DNA from 2 places in the Priestia sp. FSL W8-0001 genome. Region 2 is predicted to be linked to the other one. Evidence: riboswitches for the same ligand, from Rfam matches in the RefSeq annotation. Region 2 holds a riboswitch; the other holds the start of a gene.

Region 1 (12,100 bases), 2.0 Mb from region 2:
ATGTAAAAGCCGCGCTGTTTGGATATACGTTTTGTTATTTTGCACTTGCTTACTGGTTAGCTTTAAAGCCTTCAAAGCTTGTTGACCGCTTTGGAAAAGTATTAACGCCAGTTTTATTAGTTCTTATTTCACTTATTTTTATTCGTGCCCTTTCTTATCCTTTTGAGCCGGCTGGTCAACCTGCAGGTAATTATGTCACAAAAGCATTCGCTACTGGATTTACCGATGGTTATGCGACCATGGATACAATCGCTGCGCTAAACTTTGGAATTGTCATTGCAATGGCTTTGAAGCAAAAAGGAATGACTAGTGCGAAAAGTATTATGTCATCATCCATTCGTGCAGGAGTAATTGCAGGAACGTTGCTAGCTATTATTTATCTTATGCTGGCATATTTAGGATCTGTTAGTCATGCCAATGCAGCAAATGGAGCAATAACGTTAACGAACATTGTATTTACGCTTTTTGGACCGTTCGGAGCTGTTCTATTAGGAGTTGTATTTACGCTAGCGTGTTTAACAACTTCTGTTGGATTATTAACCTCATGCAGTCAGTATTTTGAGCAATTAGTACCGAAAGTATCATATAAGGTTTGGGTTAGTACAATTGCCGTATTTAGTTTACTTGTTGCAAACTTAGGATTAACCATGATTCTAAAAATTTCAGTTCCAGTTTTAACAGCTATTTACCCTGTTGCTATTATGCTAATTGTTCTATCATTAACGAATTCTTTAATCAAAGGAAAGCAAGGTGTATATGCTTTATCTATTTTATTCGTTGGAATTGTAAGCGTAACGGACGCTTGTCTTCAGTCAGGGTTAAACTTAGGTGCTTGGGGGGAACTTGTAAAGACTTTGCCATTGTATAACACAGGATTTGGTTGGTTAGTACCAGCAATCGCTGGGGCTATGGGCGGTTATCTTCTTAGCTTATATAATCTAAAAGGTAAAGTAGTTCACTCAAAACAAGTTAAATCATATAGTAAATAAGATTGTCCATAAAAAAAGCCCAGTTTGGGCTTTTTTTGTTCTTCAAATAAAGATTGTGTTTTTATCAGCAAACAATTATGATAAAAAGCGAATATTCACGTTTGCTATGAAGATGAAAAAATTATGTAATCTTGAAAGGTAGAGTAAAAATGTGGGAAATTATTGTTGCGATTATTTTAGGAATTGTAGAAGGTCTAACTGAATTTGCGCCTGTATCATCGACCGGACACATGATTATTGTAGATGATTTATGGCTGAATTCAAAAGAACTATTTTCACCAGAGGTTGCTAATACATTTAAGATTGTCATTCAATTAGGCTCGATCCTAGCCGTTGTTGTTTTGTTTAGAAATCGTTTTATTAATCTATTAGGGTTAAATCGTAAAAATGAGAAATATGAACAGGTAACAAATCGATTAAAACTTTCTCAAGTTATCGTTGGTTTGCTTCCGGCAGCTGTATTAGGATTCTTATTTGAAGATTTTATTGACAAGCATTTGTTCTCGTTGAACACGGTGTTAGTCAGCTTAATTGCAGGAGCAATTTTAATGATTATTGCAGACCGCTTTGCTTCAAGAATTCCAAAAACAGAAACGGTAGATCAAATGACCTATCGTCAAGCCATTGGTGTTGGATTGTTTCAATGTATCGCTCTATGGCCAGGATTTTCGCGTTCTGGTGCTACGATTTCAGGTGGGGTACTTTTGGGTATGAGCCACCGAGCAGCTTCTGACTTTACTTTTATTATGGCTGTTCCTATTATGGCAGGAGCTAGTGGGTTATCATTAATCAAAAATTGGCAGTATTTCACAATTGATGCATTACCTTTTTTCATTGCTGGTTTTATTAGTGCTTTCATTGTAGCGCTTGTTTCCATTCGCTTTTTCTTAAAATTAATTAATCGAATAAAATTGGTACCTTTTGCTATTTATCGTATTGTATTAGCAGTTGCTATTTATCTTGTATTCTTTTAAGAATGCTAAAACAGCCTTGGTTACATTTAGAGCCAAGGCTGTTTTATATTTTGGCATTTATATAGTTAAAAAGTTTTGAGTCATAAAAATAAATTGACAAGCTTTCGAAAAACAGATAAATTATTCTTATTGAATAAAATATTAATTCTGTATAATATTTCAGAAAAATAATTTAATAAGAAGCTTAGTCTACATTAGAGCGGGGGAACCACAAATTTGGTATATCATATGCCTTGGGGTGAATCTTTCCTGAGTGAAAGTAGGGTACTCTCAAACCCGAATCCGACAGTTAACCTCGTCTGCTTATTGAGAGAAAGAACATTGTCTTTTTGTCGACCATTCTTTCTTTTAGAATGGTCTTTTTTAAATTTTCAGAAAAAATAAAATCGCTTTACAACAGAGAGGAGAGCACATATGAAAAAATTGCGGTTTGGCATGGCAACACAAATTTTTGTTGGTTTAATTTTAGGTATTCTAGTTGGTGTTATTTGGTTTAATGATCCAAGAGTAGCAACGTATTTACAGCCGCTGGGCGACTTATTCTTACGCCTGATTAAAATGATTGTTATTCCAATTGTTATCTCAAGCTTAATTGTTGGTATTGCGGGCGCTGGTAACGGCAAGCAAGTAGGCCGATTAGGTGCTAAGACTATCATTTACTTTGAAGTCATCACAACGTTTGCAATCATTATAGGTGTTTTATTGGCTAATGCTTTCCAACCAGGTGTAGGAGTGGACATTGAATCTGCACAAAAGACTGATATTAACCAGTACGTAGAGACAAGTGAAGAACAAAGTGAGAAATCCGTTGCAGAAACGTTCCTTCATATTGTTCCAACGAACTTCTTCCAATCATTAGTGGAAGGTGACATGTTAGCCATCATCTTTTTCTCCGTGTTATTTGGATTAGGTGTAGCAGCTATTGGGGATCGTGGAAAGCCTGTTTTACAATTTTTTGACGGCGTTTCTCATGCGATGTTCCATGTTGTTAACATGGTGATGAAAGTTGCTCCTATCGGGGTCTTTGCTCTCATTGGTGTAACTGTTTCTAAGTTTGGTTTAGAATCATTAATGTCTCTAGCGAAACTTGTTATTCTAGTTCACGCTGGTTTACTGTTCTTCTTAATTGTGGTTTTAGGAGCGGTTGCGAAATGGGCTGGTGTAAATATCTTTACATTAATGCGTTATTTAAAAGATGAATTGCTGTTAGCATATAGCACATCAAGTTCAGAAACGGTATTACCGCGTATTATGGGCAAATTAGAAAAAATGGGATGTCCAAAAGCTATTGTATCGTTTGTTATCCCAATTGGTTATACGTTTAACTTAGATGGATCTGTGCTGTATCAAGCAATTGCCGCTATTTTCTTGGCACAGGTTTATGGAATTGACTTAACCATTGTCGAACAGCTAACGCTAATCCTAGTGCTTATGATTACTTCAAAAGGGATGGCAGCCGTTCCAGGAACATCATTTGTTGTATTATTAGCAACGTTGGGTACGATTGGAATTCCAGCCGAAGGTCTTGCATTCATTGCCGGTGTGGACCGAATTATGGATATGGCTCGTACAGTTGTAAACTTAATGGGTAACACAATTGCAGGAATTGTTATGTCTAAGTCTGAAGGCAAGTACAATCCTATAAAAGCTAATGAAGTGATGAAACAGTCGAGAGAGGCAAAAGCAGCTAGCTAATGTATCTTCTAATCTCGTAACAATGCTTAATGCATAAGGCTACTTACCGGTTCTATTTTTATGAACAGGTAAGTAGCTTTTTTGATAATTTTTTGATTAGTTCTTTATTAATAAAGAAATTAAACCTATAATTATAGTAGGTAACAACAGATATGTTTTTAAATAAACAAGCTGAGCGTGCTCTAGTATGTGGCATGTGAGTGAATTTAGGAAGAAAGCGTGGGAGGCATTTACATATGTGGAAGAAGCGCATAGCAATTATTGTATCGATTATTGCAGCTTGTTTTTTAATTCCTTATAGCTTACCAATTGTCTTTGCATTATTAACAGCAATTGTTCTAGAAGGTCTTATTCAAAAGTTGCAGCATTCTTTGAAGTTTAGTCGAATCTATGCTGTATTAGTAGCGTTTTTATTATATGTTGTATCCATAACATTAATTGGTTTCTTTATTATTCGTACAATTGTAACGCAAGTAGTGGCTCTCTCAAAAGTTACGCCTTCTTTTGTAAAAGAGCTTTATGAAACAACAATTTATCCTAACATTATTAAGTGGAAGTATTATTCAAACGCTCTTCCTACAGAAGTCATTTCATCCATTGAAAACGCAATCGAAAGCACCATTAATTCATTGGATACACTATTAAAAGGAACCGTTGAGTTAATTATTAGCTTTGCTGCAACCGTTCCAGGCTTCCTGCTAGAATTTCTGATTTATTTAGTTGCTTTAGTATTCATTAGCTTAGAGCTACCGAACATAAAAGAAAAAGTAAAATCGTTTTTAACAGATGAAACGAAATATAAAACAAAGATTGTTATTACGCAATTAATGCAAGCAGGTGTTGGCTTCATTAAAGCTCAGATTGTATTGAGTCTTTTAACATTTGTGATGGCTTATGTTGGGCTATGGCTATTAAATGTTCCGTACACGGCTTTATTGAGTCTTTTAATCGTTATCGTTGATATTCTACCAATTCTAGGAACAGGTTCCGTTCTAGTTCCATGGGGAATATTTGCTTTAACTCAAGGTCAAGACTCGTTGGCAATTGGTCTATTTATTTTATTTGGGGTGATTACCGTCGTTCGAAGAGTTGTAGAACCAAAAGTTTTTTCAACAAACATGGGGATTTCTCCTTTAGCTGCGTTAATTAGCCTGTATATTGGATTTAAATTGCTAGGGTTTGTGGGGCTGTTTTTAGGTCCAGCTCTTGTCATCTTATATGATGCGCTTCGAAAAGTTGGCGTCATCCAAATTAACTTTAAAATTTAGGAGACTGAGACATAAGTAGTTCAGTCCTTACTATACCTGAACGATTGAGAGTTCATAACTTTTAATCGTTCAGGTTTTTTGTTGGGATTTTTTACAGAACGACTCGTTAATTCGTTAGATTGACAGCATTCGTTCTTTTTTTACTTTTCAATTAAAGGGGATTAATATACAATTATGACTTGTGAAGCTTTAAAATATCACGTTTTGTTATAGAGCAGTAAGTTAACTAAGGAGGAAGTCGTTTGTTAGAAACAATTGTTTTATCACTAGTAGAAGCGCTTAAGCAACTTTCGTATTTCGGCGTTATCTTAGCGCTAACGTTTGAATTTGTCCCAGCAGAGCTAGTCTTACCACTCGTAGGATATTGGGTATATCAAGGTGACATGAACCTTTATTTAGCTATTTTAGCGGGAACAGTTGGAGGCGTGTTTGGACCATTAACACTTTATGCTCTTGGTCGCTATGGTGGGCGTCCACTTGTCTTAAAATATGGAAAGTATTTTCTAGTAAAAGAAAAGGAAATCGATGCAGCAGATCGATTTTTTAATAAATATGGGGCAGGAGTAGCCTTTTTTGGTCGCTTTATTCCTGGAGTACGTACAGCCATCTCGCTTCCTTGCGGAATGGCAAAAATGAACGTTTGGCAATTTTCCATTTACACGTTTGTAGCGATGTTACCAATTACTGCCCTTTACGTATATCTGGGTTATAAGTTAGGCCCACAATGGGAAGATGTTGGACCTATTGTATCTCAATATATGCAGCCGATTGGAATTGGACTATTAGTTATCATTGTTATTTTCTTTACGTTTAAATATGTGAAAAAGAAATAAAAAGCATAAGGGAAAAGAGAGCGCCCAGCAAATAAGTTGTCTGGGCGCTTTATGTAGAAAGGGGAAAGCATGTGGAAACGACTGAACAGCTGGCTAAAGAATTAAAGAAGATTGAAAAGTGGGAAAAAAGTCAAAAGGGACTATTCTTTTGGGAAAAGCTGCTTCGCTTACCTTTTGCAGCGCTTGATAAAGTCACGCCTAGGTTTATCCACGAAAAAATAGAAAAGCTTCTTGACGAGGTTGCTAAGTACATTGATAACGGAGGCCAATATTTAGCTAATACTTCCGCTACGTTAGAAAAAGCATCTAAACGTTTAAAAGAAAAAGATTTAACATTAACGGATATTCAGCAGTTATCTATTCAAGAAATGGATGAGTTAGCAAATGCCTTTGTGGAGGCACGTCAAAAAAATGCTAAAATTCAAGGTGCTACGACTGGAATTGGTGGTATCTTCACGCTGGCTATTGATGTACCGTTTGTACTAGGGCTAACTTTAAAAACGCTACAAGAAGTAGCTGTTTCCTATGGATACGACCCGACAAAACAAGAAGAGCGTGTGTTTATGGTAAAGTGCATGCAGTTCTTATCCTCTGACATTGTAGGTAAGCGAGCAATTTTAGAAGAGCTATCAGAAGGGAAGCGAGAACAAAGCTTATCGCAGCTTCAAGGTTGGAGAGAGGTATTTACGACTTATCGAGATAACTGGGGATGGAAAAAACTTTTTCAAATGATTCCTATAGCAGGTATGATCTTCGGTGCTTATGTAAATAAGCAGGCGATTGGAGACATTGGAGAAATAGGGACGATGCTTTATCGTAAACGCCGCATCTTAGAACGATTAGAACAAGAAAAGAATTTACAAGAGTCATAATAAGACATTTCCTGCGAAATAACATTATTTCTAGGGAAATATGTCGATAAAAAAGCATCCTTGCTACTAAGAAGGATGCTTTTTACCTTAAACAATACCGAAGAAAGTGTAAAGTGCAATGATGACAAAAACCGCTAGCGTTTTAATGATCGTAATTGCAAAAATATCTCGATATGCTTGACGGTGAGTCAAACCTGTTACTGCAAGAAGCGTAATAACAGCACCGTTATGTGGAAGTGTATCCATACCGCCTGATGCCATCGAAATAACGCGGTGCATTACTTCAGGTGGTATATTAAACTGATTAATTGCCGCTAAATACTTTTCTGACATAGCGCTTAATGCAATTCCCATACCGCCTGATGCAGAACCAGTTATACCAGCCAATGTTGTTGTAGTCACAGCACCGTTAACAAGTGGATTTGTAAATGTCTCGGAAATTCCTTTACTAATAACACCAAAGCCTGGAAGAGCAGCAATAACGCCTCCAAAACCATATTCAGCACCCGTGTTCATAGAAGCTAACAATGCCCCGCTGATACTGGTGTTAAGACCTGCTTGAAAGTTTACTTTTATCTTTTTCCAATCATACAGTAGTGTCGCAATAATCCCTACTACTAGAGCCATTTGAACTGACCAAATAGCAAGTACAGATGAAAGCTCAACTTTTCCAAAGGAGTCAAGACCAATGGCAGTAAAATCAAAGCCATTTGGATACCAAACAGGCAAAGCCATTGTAAATACTTTATTCATAACACCTACTAAAATGAGTGGTACAAACGCTAAGATTTGACGAGGCAAGGCTGGTTTTTCACTTTTCGTACTTGTTTCTTCTTCTCCCATTGTTACATCATTTTCTAGCTTCTCAGCTGCAGCTGCGGTTTCGTTGTCAAAGCCGTAGTACCCTTCACCAGCAGCTTCTGCTTTTTTACGACGAGCTTCTAAATACTTCATCCCTACAAGTAAGACGAAAATGGCTCCAATAATACCGAGCATCGGTGCAGCATAAATATCAGTTTTGAAGAAAGTAGTTGGAATAACGTTTTGAATCTGTGGAGTACCTGGTAAAGCATCCATTGTAAACGTAAAGGCACCTAATGCAATCGTTCCTGGAATAAGCCTTTTAGGAATATTGGCTTCTCGAAATAGATTCGCTGCAAACGGATAGATAGCAAAAACAACAACAAATAAGCTAACTCCACTATAAGTTAGAATCGCTCCCATGATGACAATAGCTAAAATTGCACGCTTTGCACCAACAACTTGTACAATTGTTTTAGCAATCGTTTCAGCCAACCCTGACATTTCAACGACTTTACCAAAAATAGCCCCTAGTAAGAAAACGGGAAAATAAAGCTTGATAAATCCTACCATCTTTTCCATAAAAATATTTGAAAAGAAAGGTAATACATAGCTTGGCTCAGTTAGCACAACAGCAAAAAGTGCACAGATCGGTGCAAATAAAATAACTGAAAATCCGCGATATGCGACAAACATTAAAAGACTAAGTGATAAAAGGATAATAACTAGTTCCATTTCAAATCCCCCCTATAGCGTTCTTTATTTTATTAAATCGATATAATCCTCCTTTTATTTTTTAAAAAAATGTAAGCGTTTACTTGATGAAATATATTTGCAAGATTTGTGCCAACTTCTAAAAATCAGACAATAATAAACAAAGTCTGGATATTTGAATAGAAATATAGAGAAGTATAATTTTCATTTCCGAAAAACCGGAATATGAGAGATGTTTACTTCCGCAAATCCGGAAAAAATCCGTTTTTCCGGAATGAAAACAATTGTACAAGGAGAATTTGGTATAATAGATAGTAGAAGCGTGTACATAGGAGGAGCGATGGTGGCTAATAAAAATCGAATTCCTGATAAATGGTTTGAAGAGATTTTAAATGTAGCAACAGAATGGATCGTTGTAGTAAATGTTCAGGGTGAAATCCTTTATATAAATAAAGCTTACTGTGAGTTTTTACATACGACTGTTGAACAAGCAATTGGACGCTCTGTTCAAGAAGTGATTGAAAACTCAAGAATGCATATTGTGACTCAAACAGGCCAAGCAGAAGTAGCTAGCATTCATTTTATTAAAGGGAATGAGATGATTGCAAATAGATATCCTTTATATGTAGACAATGAATTAGTTGGAGCTGTGGGAACGGTAATGTTTCGGAATGCTAAAGATTGGCTAGCTTATTCTGAAAAAATACAGCCTCTATTAGAAGAATTAAATTATTATAAGAAAAAACTTGAGCACGAATCGGAAAGTAAATATAGTTTTCAAGATCTTATTGGAGACAATGAAAGGTTTCTCTTGGCTAAACAGTTAGCTGAAAGAGTGGCCAACAGTAAATCTGCTGTTTTGTTATTAGGAGAATCTGGGACTGGGAAAGAATTATTTGCTCACGCAATTCACCAAGCGAGTTCGCGGTGCTTCTTTCCGCTTGTTCGAGTCAACTGTGCATCTATTCCTCAGCAACTTTTAGAATCTGAACTGTTTGGGTATGAAGAAGGTGCGTTTACAGGTGCTCGTAGAGGAGGGAAAAAAGGAAAATTTGAGCTAGCTCATAGAGGTACAATCTTTTTAGATGAAGTAGGTGATATGCCTCTTCAAATGCAAAGCAAGCTGCTGCGTGTGGTACAAGAGAAAGAGCTAGAACGAGTTGGGGGGCAAAAAACCATCGATATTGATGTGCGAATTATTGCCGCTACCCATCGAAATTTAGAAGAAATGGTGGAAAAGGGTGAGTTTCGAAAAGATTTATATTATCGCTTGAATGTTATTAAAGTTGATATCCCACCTCTTCGCGAGCGAAAAGAAGATTTACCTGAAATTGCTTATGTGCTGTTAAAAAAACTAGAGCGGCACTTTCATCGCCCTGATCTCAAATTATCAAACGAGGTGTTACAGCAGTTACAAAAGCATTCGTGGCCTGGCAATATACGTGAATTAGAAAATGTATTGGAGAGAGCTGTTAATATTTTAGATGGTCAAACTATTCTCTTATCTCATTTACCTTTATACCTTCAAGACCTTGAAGGAGGCAATCAAGGTATAAAAAAAGAAAGCAAAGGCTTAGTGATGACAGAAAAGGATGAGGTCCCATCATTAAAGGACGTGGTGGCACAAGCCGAAAAAGAAGCAATCGTAAAAGCTTTAAAAAGTACGAATGGAAACAAACAGCAAGCAGCTAAGCTCTTAGAAATTGGTAAAACAAGCTTTTATGATAAATGTAAGCGATATGGAATTGATTAAAAGCATGATGCGCATAAATCATGCTTGTTTTGTTTAAAGCAAAAAAGTACTTTTATTTCGTTAGTTATTTACCATTGAGAGAAAGTAGTTTTACACATAAAAAATTTGCGGTATTTGTATCCAAATCAATCAATTCAATCACCTATTATTCAATGGCACGAAAATGAAAGTGCAGAAAATGCCTCACTCTATTTAATTAACACATTATTTGCAGTTCCGCATGTTAGTATTAACTTAAAGCACTTAAGCTATGAACACTCTCAGCTATTATCTTATTGGATTACATTTTGGAAGAATCATAGCAACCTTCTAAATGTTAACTTATTTATATATTTTGTTGACATTTATCTATGGAAAATGTTAACTTTTATTTTATATAGATTAACATATTTAGAGGGAGGGGATTGCCATGAAAGCAGCCTATATAAAGGATTGGGGAAAACTAGCTAATCAGGTTATTGAAGAAGGATACGCCCTAACAAAAGAAGAAGCTCACCAAATACTAACTGTTCCAGATGAACAAATTTTAAACATTATGAATGCCGCTTATCAAATTAGGCACCATTACTATGGACGGAAAGTAAAGTTAAATATGATTATTAATACAAAGTCGGGACTGTGTCCGGAAGACTGTGGTTACTGTTCACAGTCTATTATTTCAGAGGCACCAATTGATAAATATGCTTGGTTAACACAAGAAAAAATCGTTGAAGGTGCATTTGAAGCAAAGCGCCGTAAAGCGGGTACATACTGTATTGTTGCATCAGGACGTCGTCCGACGGATAGAGAAGTAGAGCACGTTATTGGTGCTGTAAAACAGATTCGTGAAGAAACGGATTTGAAGATTTGCGCCTGTTTAGGGTTTTTAAATGATGATCAAGCCTCTAGGCTAGTAGATGCAGGCGTACATCGCTACAACCATAACTTGAACACACACGCTGATCATTATGATGAAATTTGTTCTACACATAGTTATGACGATCGAGTTGATACCGTGCAAAAGTCAAAACAAGCCGGATTATCTCCTTGCTCAGGTGCTATTTTTGGAATGGGTGAGACGGAGGAGCAGCGAGTAGATATAGCTTTTGAGATAAATAGGTTAGATGCAGACTCTATTCCGTGTAATTTCCTAGTTTCAGTGCCAGGCACACCGTTAGAGAATCAAAAATCCCTTACTCCGATGCAGTGTTTAAAAATTTTAGCGATGATGAGATTTGTAAATCCGACAAAGGAAATTCGTATTTCCGGTGGCCGAGAAATTAACCTTCGCTCGTTACAACCATTAGGGCTATTTGCGGCTAACTCGATTTTTGTTGGAGATTATTTAACAACAGAAGGACAAGAGCCAACGTCAGATTGGCAGCTGATTGAAGACTTAGGGTTTGAGATTGAAGAGTGTGCACTATAAAAAGTGGCGATTACATCTTTGTAATCGCTCTTTTTTTGTTTACAAAACATCTATTCCACCTTTACAAAACTATACACTTTCTTCACAGTGGCTTTATATAGACAAGCTAACATAATAACTGTGAAAGACAAGTGAATAGATAACCGGTTATGAATAAGAGAAGCCATGAAAAAACAATAGAATGAAAGATCTATCCGTTTTTTTATGGCTTTTTTATTTACTTTATCTGAGGTGATTGTACGCATGGATAGAATAAATGAATTCGAATTTTATTTAAATAGAGATCGAATGATTGCATCCGTTAAAACGCCGAAAAGTCTAGAGCTCTTTTTAGAATCAGAAGTGAAAGCGGCTTTTCTTCTTACAGGTAACATTAGCGTCATTAAAAGGTATGTAGAGCTATTAAAGGAACATGACCGCTTTGTGTTTTTACATTTGGAGAAGATAAAGGGAATTAGTTATGACAAAGAGGGTCTCAAATTTATTGCAAAGTTCGTAAAGCCTACCGGAATTGTGACAACAAAGAGTTCTCTAATCCAGCTTGCGAAAAAAGAAGGTTTGATTGCTATTCAGCGTTTGTTTTTAGTGGATACCGACGCGGTAGCAAACGGGCTGAAAGTGGTTGAAGAAATCCAGCCAGATGCTCTTGAAATTATGCCAGCTTTAATACCCGAAATGATTGAAAAGTTAAAAATAAAAACCTCGTGTCCACTCATTACAGGAGGGCTCATTCAAAATCAACGACATATCGATCAAGCATTACAAAGTGGAGCAATAGCAGTATCGACAGGTA
Region 2 (12,100 bases):
TTTGACCATACACAAGGTTTAAAAGTTTTTGAACACGAATAACGAGCTCACGAGGCAAGAATGGCTTGGATAAGTAGTCATCGCTTCCCATTTCAAGCCCTAACACTCGATCAATATCTGCATCTCTAGCAGAAATGAAAATCACAGGGATATCAGGGGTAGCAGACTTAATTTCACGAATGAGATGATAACCATCGATATCAGGAAGCATGATATCTAAAACCCAAAGACTAGGAGGGGTATGAATCATTGCTTTGGCATCTGTTCCATTTGAAAATGAAGTAACAGACCAGCCTTCTTTTTGTAAATAAAGAGTTAAAACTTCATTTAAGTTTTGTTCATCTTCGACTAAGTAAATTGTAAAGCTCACTTTATACACACTCCTCTTTCTATTCAAAGCTATTATACTATGTGTTTGGTAGCAGAAAAAATTTTTTCACAATTTCCCATATTCTTTTGATACTTATCCCAAACTTTTGTTTTATAGTGTAAATAACGAAAAACATAATTGAATGTAAAGGAGCCAATTATATGGAACCAAGAGACTTTAATCAAAATAACAATGATGGTGAATATAACAGTCAACCTAATAATGACCAAATGAAAGCTCAATACGATGCAGAATATCAACAAGAACCAGGTATGAAACAAGAATATCCAACTTATCGGTCTGAGCATGTAAGAGAAGAAAAATCTAAAAGAAGGTTTTTACCATTTCTTGCATCGTCCATTGCAGGTGCTGTGTTAGGTGGAGGAATTGTATTATATAGTGCACCTCACCTAGGGTTCACAAATGATGGAAGCCAAACGAATACCGCATCTACTTCAACAAGCGCTACAACTACAGCTGCTACAAAAACTATTAGCACCAATGTAAGTCAAGGAGACCTGGTATCTGTTGTAGATAAAGTTTCACCAGCCGTAGTAGGCGTAAACAATATCCAAGAGCGAACAAATCCCTTTTCAGGAGATACGCAAACAGCAGAATCTGGAACAGGTTCAGGCGTTATTTTTAAAAAAGATAATAACAAAGCGTATGTTGTAACAAACAACCACGTAATAGAAGGATCAAGTAAGGTAGAAGTTACGTTATCAAATGGGAAGAAAGAGGATGCCCAAATTGTAGGTGCGGATCCGCTAACCGATTTAGCTGTTTTAGAGATGGATGCTAAAAACGTAGAGGCAGTAGCTGAATTTGGTGATTCTACTTCACTTGTTGCCGGAGAACCGGTACTTGCAATTGGAAACCCTCTTGGTGAGCAGTTCTCAAGAACAGTCACACAAGGTATTGTAAGCGGCACGGAGAGAACGGTAAACATTACAACATCAGCTGGGGAATGGAACTTGGATGTTATTCAAACAGACGCAGCTATTAATCCAGGAAACAGCGGTGGAGCATTAATCAATGCTGCTGGTCAAGTAATTGGTATTAATAGTTTAAAGATTGCTGAAGACGGTGTAGAAGGAATCGGTTTTGCTATTCCAACTGCAGATGTTCAACCTATTATTGACAAGCTAATGAAAGATGGAAAAATTAATCGACCATATATGGGAGTGGGGCTACAGGATGTAGCAGGTTTATCAACTGCCATTAAAGAAAATGAGCTAGGCCTAACAGAAGATACTTCTGACGGTGTTGTGGTTACGACAGTTGAACCTTTTTCAGCTGCTTCAGAAGCTGGCTTGCAATCAAAAGACATCATTGTAGGGATAGATGGTAAAGAAGTAAAAACATCCAGTGACTTGCGCAAGTATTTATACACGGAGCGTGCAATTGGAGATAAAGTAAAGCTTGACGTTTACAGAAACGGAAAAAAAATAAACCTTTCACTAACGTTGAAACAACAAGGCAACGATGAATGATATACACAGCACGGCAGCTATTTCTATTTTTAATCGCTGCCTTGTTGATTACTGGGTGTGTAAATGCTTCAGAAGAAGTTGTTTTTCCAACACTAAACAATGAACAGCCGTCTAATAAAGTGGTCGCTATATACAAAGGTGACCCTATTACAAGTGATGAACTTCGAGAATTTTTAGCCGTACAAGGCTTTCTAGATCCGGATGCTCCGGTGAACGATTCTTCTTATCGAAAAGATGCTCTTTATCAGCTTATTGTTGATAAGTACGTAGGGGAAGAAGCTGTCAATACTGATTGGGTGAACCAACAGTCAGAACAATTGTGGAATGAAATTGAACATTCCTATAGTCAAAAAATTAGAGAGCAAGCTTATGAAGAGCTAGACATTACAGAAGAAGTTGTAAAGAAGCACATTAAAGCTCATTTTCAATCGAAACAGTTCTTTCGAGACAAAATATCCGAAGAAGATGTAAAAGGCTACTTTGACAAAGCGGGATATAGCGCTGAATTTAAAACAGTTGAAGAAGCGAAAGAGCCAATCCTTCAAAAGCTTGTACAAAAAGCTATCAATAACTATGTTCAGGATGAATTAAAGAGACAGATTAAGTACGTTCAAGTCTCTTGATTCACCTTTTATATAGATTACTGAGGTTGGGACATAAGCATTTCAGCTAATGATCTATCCGAACGATCAACAGTTGAATACTTTTGATCGTTCAGATATCTTTTGTTGAGACAGAATCATTTCGTTATGTCCCAGTCTCATTCTGTTTGTTCTTTTCATTGATGAAGCCCCCTTTTATCGTGATAGAGCAATATAAATGAAATGAATAAAAATAGAAATAGACAAATGTTTTTGCAAGTGATAAGATAGGGTTGTAAAATCTTTCATTATTCGGAAAATTCATTGTCCTTTCACCTTTTGGTTGAAAGGCATTTTTTTGTTTAATTCGCATACATAAAGATAAAGAAAATAAAATGACTAGTCTCCATTCATACTCCTCAGACGTGATGATACCATCACGTCTTTTTGCAATTAAATGTTAATATGTAAGGTTGCCTTATGAAAAGAATTGAAGTAAGTCATAGTCTAACTTATTTTTCTTTTAAAAGATAATCGATAAAGCCGGGTTTCATTTCGACTTGAGAAATACCGATATGAGATACAGTATGTGCAAAAGGAGTAACTTCATCGATGAAATTTTCAAGTTCCTTAAGGTTTGGAAGCTGTAACTTTGTAATAAAGCAGGCTTTTCCAGCTATTCGTTCACAAAATAAAGCGTATGGATAAGTAGCGATAAATTGTTTAAAGCGACGATATTCACCGTTTTTAATTGTTGCCTCAACAAAACAAGAAATAGGAAGCCCTAATTTTTCACAATTAATAGTGACAGAGTATCCGCTAATAATACCAACTTGTTCCAAATTTCGAACCCGCTCAGCAACCGATGGGGCTGATAGATTGACTAATTTTGAAAGTTCTCTCATGGAAAGTCGAGCGTTAGTAGTTAACTCCTTTAAAATATGTAAATCAATACGATCAATGTTCATCTATTCTCATCAGCTCTTTCATTTTTATATTCTATTATAGTGAAAAATGATAAAAATTTCTGCGTTTTGCCTTCTTATTTTTAGGGGGATTTTATTATTTAAAAAAGGTATTGACATACCAAAAATGTGGGAGTAAGATAAGGTGAAACTTTAAGTAATAACTTATTTTTCCATTTAAAGTAAGTCACAAATAGATGAAATCGCTGAATCCTAATAGGAGCGGAGGAACCACTTTTGCACACTTTGTGCTCGGGGTGAATCCTTTATAGGTAGGGTTACTCTCATAACCCGAATCCGACAGCTAACTTCGCAAGCGTTTTGAGGGGGAGATGGAATGTGTAAAAAACACAGGAGCCTTCCTGTGTTTTTTTGTGTGGAAATTAATCGTTACAATAAGTAAGATCATAAAAAAAGAGCACAATAAAACAAGAGAGAAACCGGAATAGGAAAGGAAAGTTTGAAATGAAAAAGCAATTTGCGGTGTTAGGATTAGGGCGTTTTGGCGGCAGCCTTGTAGAAGAATTCATCAATCTAGATGTGGATGTTCTAGCGATTGACCGCAATCAAGAAGTTGTCAATAAGTACACAAATACAGCCACTTATGCAGTGCAAGTAAACGGTGTGGATGAAGCAAGCCTTAAAAGCCTTGGAATTCGAAATGTTGATCATGCAATCGTATCATTTGGAGACGATATTGAAGCGAGTGTATTGGTAACAATGTTACTGAAAGATATGGGTGTGAAGCAGGTGTGGGTAAAAGCAGTAAATTCATACCATCAAAAAGTACTTGAAAAAATTGGAGCCGATAAGGTCATTCACCCTGAGCGAGATATGGCGAAACGAATTGCGCATCACGTAGTTTCTGAAAAGATTATTGATTACATTGAACTTTCAAAGGACTATAGCATTGTAGAAATAATGGCTTCAAAAAAGATTCATAATAAAACATTATTTGATTTAAACATCCGTTCCAAGTATGGGTGTAATATTATTGGTTTTCAACGTGGAAATGGTGAAATGGTAATTTCACCAACAGCCCATGAAATTATCCATGAAGGTGACATGCTCATTGTTATTGGACATAATCGGGATATTAATCGCTTTGAGGAAGAAGGCGTATAATCAATGAGTTTAGCCAGAAGTATTAAGCTAACGCCCCCCCAATTATTAACATCAATCTTTGGAGGGGGAATTATTATTGGCGCATTACTTTTAATGCTTCCATTTTCTACAACGGAACCAATCTCTTGGATAGACGCCTTGTTTACCTCTACTTCAGCTATGACGGTAACGGGATTAGCCGTTGTAGATACAGGAACGCGCTTTACGGTATTTGGTCAGACGATTATTATGCTTCTGATACAGGTAGGTGGATTAGGGATCATGTCATTTGCCGTGCTGATCTTTATTATGCTCGGTAAAAAAATCGGTTTTAAAGAACGAATGATGGTCCAGCACGCTTTAAACCAAACTAATATTGGTGGCGTCATTCTTCTAGTAAAGCGCCTTTTTATCTTCTCTTTTGTCATTGAGTTGATTGCACTGATTTTTTTAGCCATTCGGTGGGTACCAGAGTTCGGCTGGGAAAAAGGGTTATTTTTTAGCTTGTTTCATTCAATATCAGCATTTAATAATGCTGGGTTTGGCCTTTTATCTGATAGCTTAGTGCAGTATGCAGGAGATCCACTCATTAATATTACGATTTCATTATTATTTATTATTGGGGGAATCGGATTTACGGTACTGGCGGATTTATGGGAGAAAAAGTCTTACAAAAAGCTTAGCCTACATTCAAAATTAATGATTATTGGAACATTTATCATTAATACTGTGGCGATGCTGTTTATTTTTTTCTTAGAGTATGGAAACGCCAAAACGTTGGGAAGCTTAAGTCTTGGTGACAAGATGTGGACATCGTATTTTCAAGCGGTTAGTACGAGGACCGCTGGATTTAACTCTATTGACATAGCTAACTTGACGGATTCAACAGCTTTTTTAATGATCATTTTAATGTTTATTGGGGCAGGGAGTGCGTCTACTGGTGGAGGAATAAAGTTAACAACGTTTATTGTGATAACATTTGCCGTCCTTTCATTTATTCGAGGACGTGAAGATATTGTCTTATTAAAGCGCAGGTTAAGTACTGTATATGTTGTAAAAGCACTAGCTATTTCTATGATCGCAATTATGTTTGTGTTCTTCGCTACGTTTGCAATAAATATATCGGAACCGAACACGCCTTTTTTAAAGCTGATGTTTGAAGTTGTATCAGCATTTGGAACAGTTGGCTTATCCATGGGAGTAACGCCAGAGCTATCATACGTTGGACGTGTTATTATTATTTTTATCATGTTTTTAGGTAAGATAGGTCCGTTAACTTTAGCATTTTCTTTAGCTAAACCAAAACGTGAAAAAATTCGTTATCCAAATGAAGATGTATTGATTGGATAATAAAGAGACCGCATTCTTTGTTTTCATAGATAAACAAAGGATACGGTCTTCGTTTTAATTAAAACATAATAGTAGCGCCTAAAATTGTGGCGATCATTAAAAAGAATGTAACCATTAAGATTCCTGGTAATTTTGATTGATTGCGCATCCAATCAATCCCTCCTTTTCAATTATAGTCATGTTAAAGTGCCTTCTACCTATATAACGTATAAGTAATCAATTTAGATTCATTTTTTTAAAAATTTTTAATGAAACCGAGAGCCTGTCCAGACTTATTACGCTTTTGCAGATATTGAGTTTTAGAATCGAAAAAAGATACGGTCATAAGGCAGATTGGCGTGTTACTGTTTAATAAAAAAGGTATTAGAATCCACGTTTGTCCATTGCAAAAACTCTTGTAGTGAATATAGTAAAATAGGAAGTCATTATGATTTCCTTTCACATCATAACGCCCTCTAATAAAGACCCGATGCATGACAATTCCCCCAACTGTCTGGTTCGATCGGTATATGACCATGCTATTTGTATGGTCTTTTTTTACATGTTAGATTAAAAGAAATAAAGTCATATATATAATAATTATAAAGAACTAAAGAAGGGTAGGTCTTTACTATTGTTTTTTAAAATTAAAGAATGTTTAGAAAATTATTATAATATTATTTTGTGATAGTGATATAATAATATGAATATTTTAAAGATATTTTTTTGTACTTCCTGGTAAAATATACTCTTTAATTGTAAAAAAAATACTTTTTAAATGCCCTTAGATTTGCTCTTGTCAGCTTTTCTATACAGCCTATTAACCTATAGCCAAAAAGTTGTAAAAATAGATAATTAAAGGTAGTAAATCCAACTTTCACTGGCAAAGTTAATGGATTGTCTCTGCTGCTACTAAACTACTAAAACTAGCAGTGGAAAATACGAAAGGGGCAATGATATGAAAAAGTATAGTTGGTTAAAGGTTGTAACATCGTTAGCAATTACGGCAGGGGTGTTAATACCATCTACTGGAGGAGCTTATGCAGCAACTGAAGAAAAAGAACAAGTGATTGTAGGATTTAAAAGTAGCGTAAATGAAAAAAGTATTACAAAAGCAAACGGTAAAGTGAAAAAGAAAATGAAAGAATTACCGATTGCCGTCGCAGAAATGACTCCAAGTGAGGTTGAAAAGCTTGAAAAAGATCCAAATGTAGCTTATGTAGAAGAAGATATTCGTATATCAGTAGCAGCTGATACGCAAGACTGGGGAATCTCTAAAGTGAAGGCTCCTACAAGTTGGTCAACTGGTTTAAGTGGACAAGGTGTAAAAGTGGCGGTAGTTGATACTGGAGTTGCAACAAATCATCCTGACTTAAAAGTAGCTGGAGGAGCTTCATTTGTATCATATACATCTTCTTATAATGATGATAATGGACACGGTACGCACGTAGCAGGGATTATCGGTGCTGAAAACAACGGTACAGGTACGATTGGTGTTGCATATAACGCAGATATTTACGGTGTAAAAGTACTTGAAAGCAGCGGTTCTGGAAGCCTTTCTAGTATCATCGCTGGAATTGACTGGTCTGTAGCAAACGACATGGACATTATTAACTTAAGCTTAGGAACGTCTGTAGGATCTACAGCATTAAAATCGGCAGTTGATCGAGCTTATCAAAGTGGAGCAGTTGTAGTAGCTGCTGCTGGAAATTCTGGAAACTCTGCTGGAACAGGAGATACGGTAAATTACCCAGCGAAATATGATTCAGTTATTGCTGTGGGAGCTACGGATCGTTATGATCGCCGTGCTTCATTCTCATCAACTGGCCCTACTGTTGAAATAGCAGCTCCTGGTGCGGCTATTCTAAGCACATACTTAAACGGTCAATATTCAACGTTAAGCGGTACATCAATGGCTAGCCCTTATGCAGCTGGTATCCTAGCCTTATACAAACAGAAATACCCATCATATTCAAATGCACAGTTACGTCAACTGTTAATCAACAAATCAATTGATTTAGGACCAGCTGGTCGTGACACGCACTTCGGATACGGATTATCACAAGCTGGTACTTTCTAATTTAGATAAGAACAAAGCAGAGCCTTGGCTCTGCTTTGTTTATACCTTTTCAGATAGTGTATAAAGCTCATCGGATGATGTAGCAATTTTATCAATACGATTTGTCAATTCTGAAATAATGGAAGATATTTTGTCTAGTTCTTTTTTTGTTAGAACGCTCTGCTGTTTATTTTCTGTTGTGACAGTTAAAACATTTGTGAAAAACGTTGTGATGTTATTCATATTTACCGTTGTGTCTTTTGTTAACCTCGCCACTTCATCTCCAATCTCAGCTACGCTTTTTATTTGTTTTTGAATATCTTTGATGAAAGTTGAAATGTTTGCGATTGATTTTTTTGTTTCCTCCGCCAGTTTACGAACCTCCTGAGCAACCACGGCAAATCCTTTTCCATGTTCCCCTGCTCGAGCTGATTCGATTGAAGCGTTTAAAGCAAGTAAGTTTGTTTGTTCAGCAATGGATGTTACAATCGCTACAATTTGTGTAATTTGCTTTGATGTATCTTCTAACGTTTTCATGCGTTGCTGAATGAGAGAAGTATTTTGCTGGATGCCATCAAGCATTGCTTGCTCTTGTTCGAGCTTGGTTTGGCTTTCAATTGCATCTTTGGAAACAATCTCAGCTAACTCTGAGCTTTTATTCGCAAATGACACAACATCCGCCGTTTGGCTGCTTATTTGAGTAACAAACTGTGCTGTTTCCTCAGATAGGTTAGCTAATAGAGAAGAGGTACGACTAATCTCATCTTGAATAAGCTTTTTTTCTTGATATAAAAGTTGTCGTTGTTCTTCAAACGTTTCTTCATAGGCAGTTAACACAATTTGTTGTTCTAAATTAATGAGCGTTGTAATACTTTTAATAGTTTGAATGCAGGCTTCTTTTTCGTCTATCTCCTCATGGCACAGGGCAATTAATGCAATTTGTAAGTTCTGAAAAGCGCATAAATACCAATTCGGTTCAAGACCAATTTTTACATGCATTTTTGAAATCATTTTACGCTTTTGTACAAACTCATCATCTACTTTGCCGTTAAACATTTCTAATATATGTTTTTTAAGCGTGTTTTTTAAGCGGTCAATACTGCTATGCTTCTCAATGATGGTAACTAAGTGTTGCTGTTCTCCAATAGCTCGATAGAATTCGTTTACAATTGAAATAATATTTTCTTCAACTGCAGGCTGTAGCCTAACGATTCTTTTAAGGTCATCTAAGTTTAGACCAATCATTTTAATTTGTTGTTGAATTTCTAAACTAGATACTTGCATGCTTGCAGTCATTTCTTCAAGAGCAACTGCTTGTTCGGTATGTGTGTTTTTCCTAAACCAGTTCATAAAATCACCTATTATCCTTAAAGTTGTAAGCACATATATGGGTATATAACGGTCATGGACCCTTACTATATATTTCGGTTTGCTTGTTGAAAAGCTTGAGCGTTATTTTCAAAAATGTCATGAAAATGTGATGTGCTGTCATGGGATTGTTATGTTCTATTTATCTGATTGTGATGCGTGCATGATAAGGTGATACAGTGACCACTTTGATAGATAGTAGTGGGAAAAATAGGTGAAGGAGTATGTATAATGAGGAAATTGGTTGCGTCTATGTTAATGGGAGGAGCCGTATTGTCTACACCCGTCATTGGACAAGCCGCTTCAAACGACGAGCTATTAAAACAAGGAATGAAAAACGAAAGCATCTATGAAGTCAAAGATTCTTTAAAGCAAGAAGGATATTTAAAGGGTAAGGTTTCTACATACTTTAATTACGAAACAAAAGTAGCAGTTCAAGCTTTTCAGCAAGATCATAATCTAGTAGCTGATGGAATTGTTGGAACCAAAACATATAAAGAACTAGAAACAACAGAAGTTGAACAAGGAGCGTCTAGCTTTGACGAGTCCGCGGTCATTAGTAAGGCGAAATCTCTTATTGGCACGCCTTATAAATGGGCAGGTACAACACCTTCTGGCTTCGATTGCAGTGGCTTCTTACAATATGTATATAAGGAAAGTGTAGACGTAGAAGTTCCACGTACCGTGGCAGATATATATGCGGCAGGTGAAAGCGTGAAGGAACCAGCAGTGGGAGATATTGTTTATTTTGAAACATATAAAGAAGGCCCTTCTCATGCAGGGATTTATTTAGGTGATAATCAGTTTATTCACACTTCTACCTCAAAAGGTGTAACAATCAGTGATAAAAACTCGAACTATTGGAGTGAACGTTATCTAGGTGCTAAAAAAGTAAAGTAATTTGAGAAAGAGACTGAGACATAAGTAGTTCAGCTTCTACTATACCTGAACGATTGAGAGTTCATAACTTTTAATCGTTCAGGTTTTTTTGGTTGTGAAAACAATGTTGGAAACAGGGTGGAATGGAGCGTAGGACACTCGACTCCTGCGGGAAAGAGAGGGAAAACGGAGATCCCGCAGCGCAGCGAGGAAGTTCAGGTTCCTCGCCGCGGAAAGCGAGTGACCGTAGCGCAATGGAACGAACGAGTTGGGACAAACCAAAGAGATGGGAACAGCTAGTGTTCGTCTTTTAGAAGCAATCATTTTGTTATGTCCCAAACTCTTTTTTGTTTTGAAAAAAGTTAAATCATTGTGCACTCTTTCTTTGTAAGAATGCGAGACAAGCGCATATTTATCAAAAAATGCGAAAAAAGTTCTATCACTTCCTCCTGACAGCTTGTATATATTGGTAAAGTAATCGTTTGAGTGTTCTAGTAAAATTCAAATGATTCCATGACTAACAAGGAGGAAAAAAAAGATGTGGTGTTATAGCTATTACCGTCTCAAAAAGAAAATTAAGAGATTGTTATTTTCAAGAAGGTTTGGTACTTTCATTGAAAATAATACAAAAAAAGCAGTAGAAGAGGTTATTTATTCTCAGCGATTTCGAGACTACTTTATTCAGCTTGTAAGAGAAGCGGATGTTTCGCCTTTTAAAGAAATTGCGCTTCAATATTTACATGAAGAGGTTGTCGTTTCAACAGTTGCGGGTCCTTTGCAAGGTACGGTTGCTGAAGTAGGCGATGATTATTTAAGGCTAACTGAAAGTGCCACTTCCAGCATTTTGTTACCATTTACCAGCATCATTACAATTCAAAAAGTTTAAAGAGAGGAGAGGAAAAGATGTTTCAAGACGCATTAAGAGAAAGCATTGGTTCATTTGTGCAAATCATTACCCCAATTGATATTATTAGCGGTACATTAATTGCAGTATTTGAAGCTTCAATTGTTGTTCGTACATCAAGCTCATATGGAGAGCCTACTGATGTCACAATACCTTTTGCATCTGTCACATACATTCGTATTATTAGTGGAGATGAATAAAATGAACGTATCCGTTATCATTCCAGCATGTAATGAAGAAGAGTCATTGCAAAGTGTGATTCAGGCAATAAAAAAGATAGCACCTTTTGAAATCATTGTTGTTGTAAATGGGGCCACTGATAATACAGCTTTAATTGCAAAACAAGAAGGGTGTAAAGTGTTAACGTACGAAGAGAAGCTTGGGATTAACATTGGTCGAGCAATTGGAGCAAAAAAAGCAAAGGGGGATATCCTTGTATTTCTAGACGGAGATATCGTTGTACCCTTTGAAGAACTAAACCAGTATGTGCAAGCAATTAAAGATGGCCATGACCTTGCATTGAATGACTTGGAATGGACAATGAAGCGAAAAATTCGTCCTCACGTAGTGGCTGTCTCAAAATATATGCTTAATTTAAGCTTAAAAAGACCAGATTTAACAGTTCAAGCAGTTACCGCAATTCCACATGCTATAAAGCGCTCAGCAGCTGAAGAAATCGGCTTTGAGAATTTAGCGCATCCCCCATTAATGCAGACACTTGCTATTTTAAAAGGAATGTCTGTTGTATATCCTTGTTCCACAGATGTTATTTATACCAACCGTATTCGTAATACCCACAAGACGCTTGTTCCTAATTCTCCGTTTCCCTTTTCAACCGAATCAATTTTAGCTGATCATTTAAAAGCTTTTTCTCACTTAATTCATCAGAAAGGAGTAAGGGGAGGACTTACGGATGGAAATCGTAACCGTACGATTGTATCAGAATATACACCCACTCTCCTGAAAAAAGAGAGATGTAAAACAAGTGCGATTATTCCAGTTGGAGAAGAAAGAGAAACGATTCATCTTGTTATTCAAGAAGTGCAAA

What was found. Region 2 has a riboswitch for cyclic di-AMP ahead of MKZ18_RS13755 (potassium channel family protein). Riboswitches for the same ligand answer to the same signal wherever they lie in the genome.
Region 1: it holds a riboswitch for cyclic di-AMP, as region 2 does, so the genes downstream of both, MKZ18_RS02955 (cation:dicarboxylate symporter family transporter) here and MKZ18_RS13755 (potassium channel family protein) in region 2, are expected to answer to the same signal.

The regions. Positions count from the first base shown of each region.
Region 1 covers NZ_JBBPAL010000001.1:543,931-556,030, forward strand. The annotation lists gene brnQ (branched-chain amino acid transport system II carrier protein) at 1-989, shown strand, start outside; gene MKZ18_RS02950 (undecaprenyl-diphosphate phosphatase) at 1,139-1,963, shown strand; cyclic di-AMP (ydaO/yuaA leader) riboswitch at 2,135-2,281, shown strand; gene MKZ18_RS02955 (cation:dicarboxylate symporter family transporter) at 2,378-3,658, shown strand; gene ytvI (sporulation integral membrane protein YtvI) at 3,895-4,926, shown strand; gene MKZ18_RS02965 (DedA family protein) at 5,169-5,759, shown strand; gene MKZ18_RS02970 (EcsC family protein) at 5,831-6,631, shown strand; gene MKZ18_RS02975 (GntP family permease) at 6,719-8,167, opposite strand; gene MKZ18_RS02980 (sigma 54-interacting transcriptional regulator) at 8,487-9,899, shown strand; gene bioB (biotin synthase BioB) at 10,309-11,307, shown strand; gene MKZ18_RS02990 (glycerol-3-phosphate responsive antiterminator) at 11,551-12,100, shown strand, end outside.
Region 2 covers NZ_JBBPAL010000001.1:2,571,247-2,583,346, reverse strand. The annotation lists gene MKZ18_RS13775 (response regulator transcription factor) at 1-370, opposite strand, end outside; gene MKZ18_RS13770 (S1C family serine protease) at 643-1,863, shown strand; gene MKZ18_RS13765 (hypothetical protein) at 1,860-2,486, shown strand; gene MKZ18_RS13760 (Lrp/AsnC family transcriptional regulator) at 2,957-3,412, opposite strand; cyclic di-AMP (ydaO/yuaA leader) riboswitch at 3,604-3,743, shown strand; gene MKZ18_RS13755 (potassium channel family protein) at 3,875-4,534, shown strand; gene MKZ18_RS13750 (TrkH family potassium uptake protein) at 4,538-5,863, shown strand; gene MKZ18_RS13745 (S8 family peptidase) at 6,801-7,922, shown strand; gene MKZ18_RS13740 (globin-coupled sensor protein) at 7,962-9,251, opposite strand; gene MKZ18_RS13735 (C40 family peptidase) at 9,501-10,169, shown strand; gene MKZ18_RS13730 (hypothetical protein) at 10,687-11,034, shown strand; gene MKZ18_RS13725 (hypothetical protein) at 11,052-11,252, shown strand; gene MKZ18_RS13720 (glycosyltransferase family 2 protein) at 11,254-12,100, shown strand, end outside.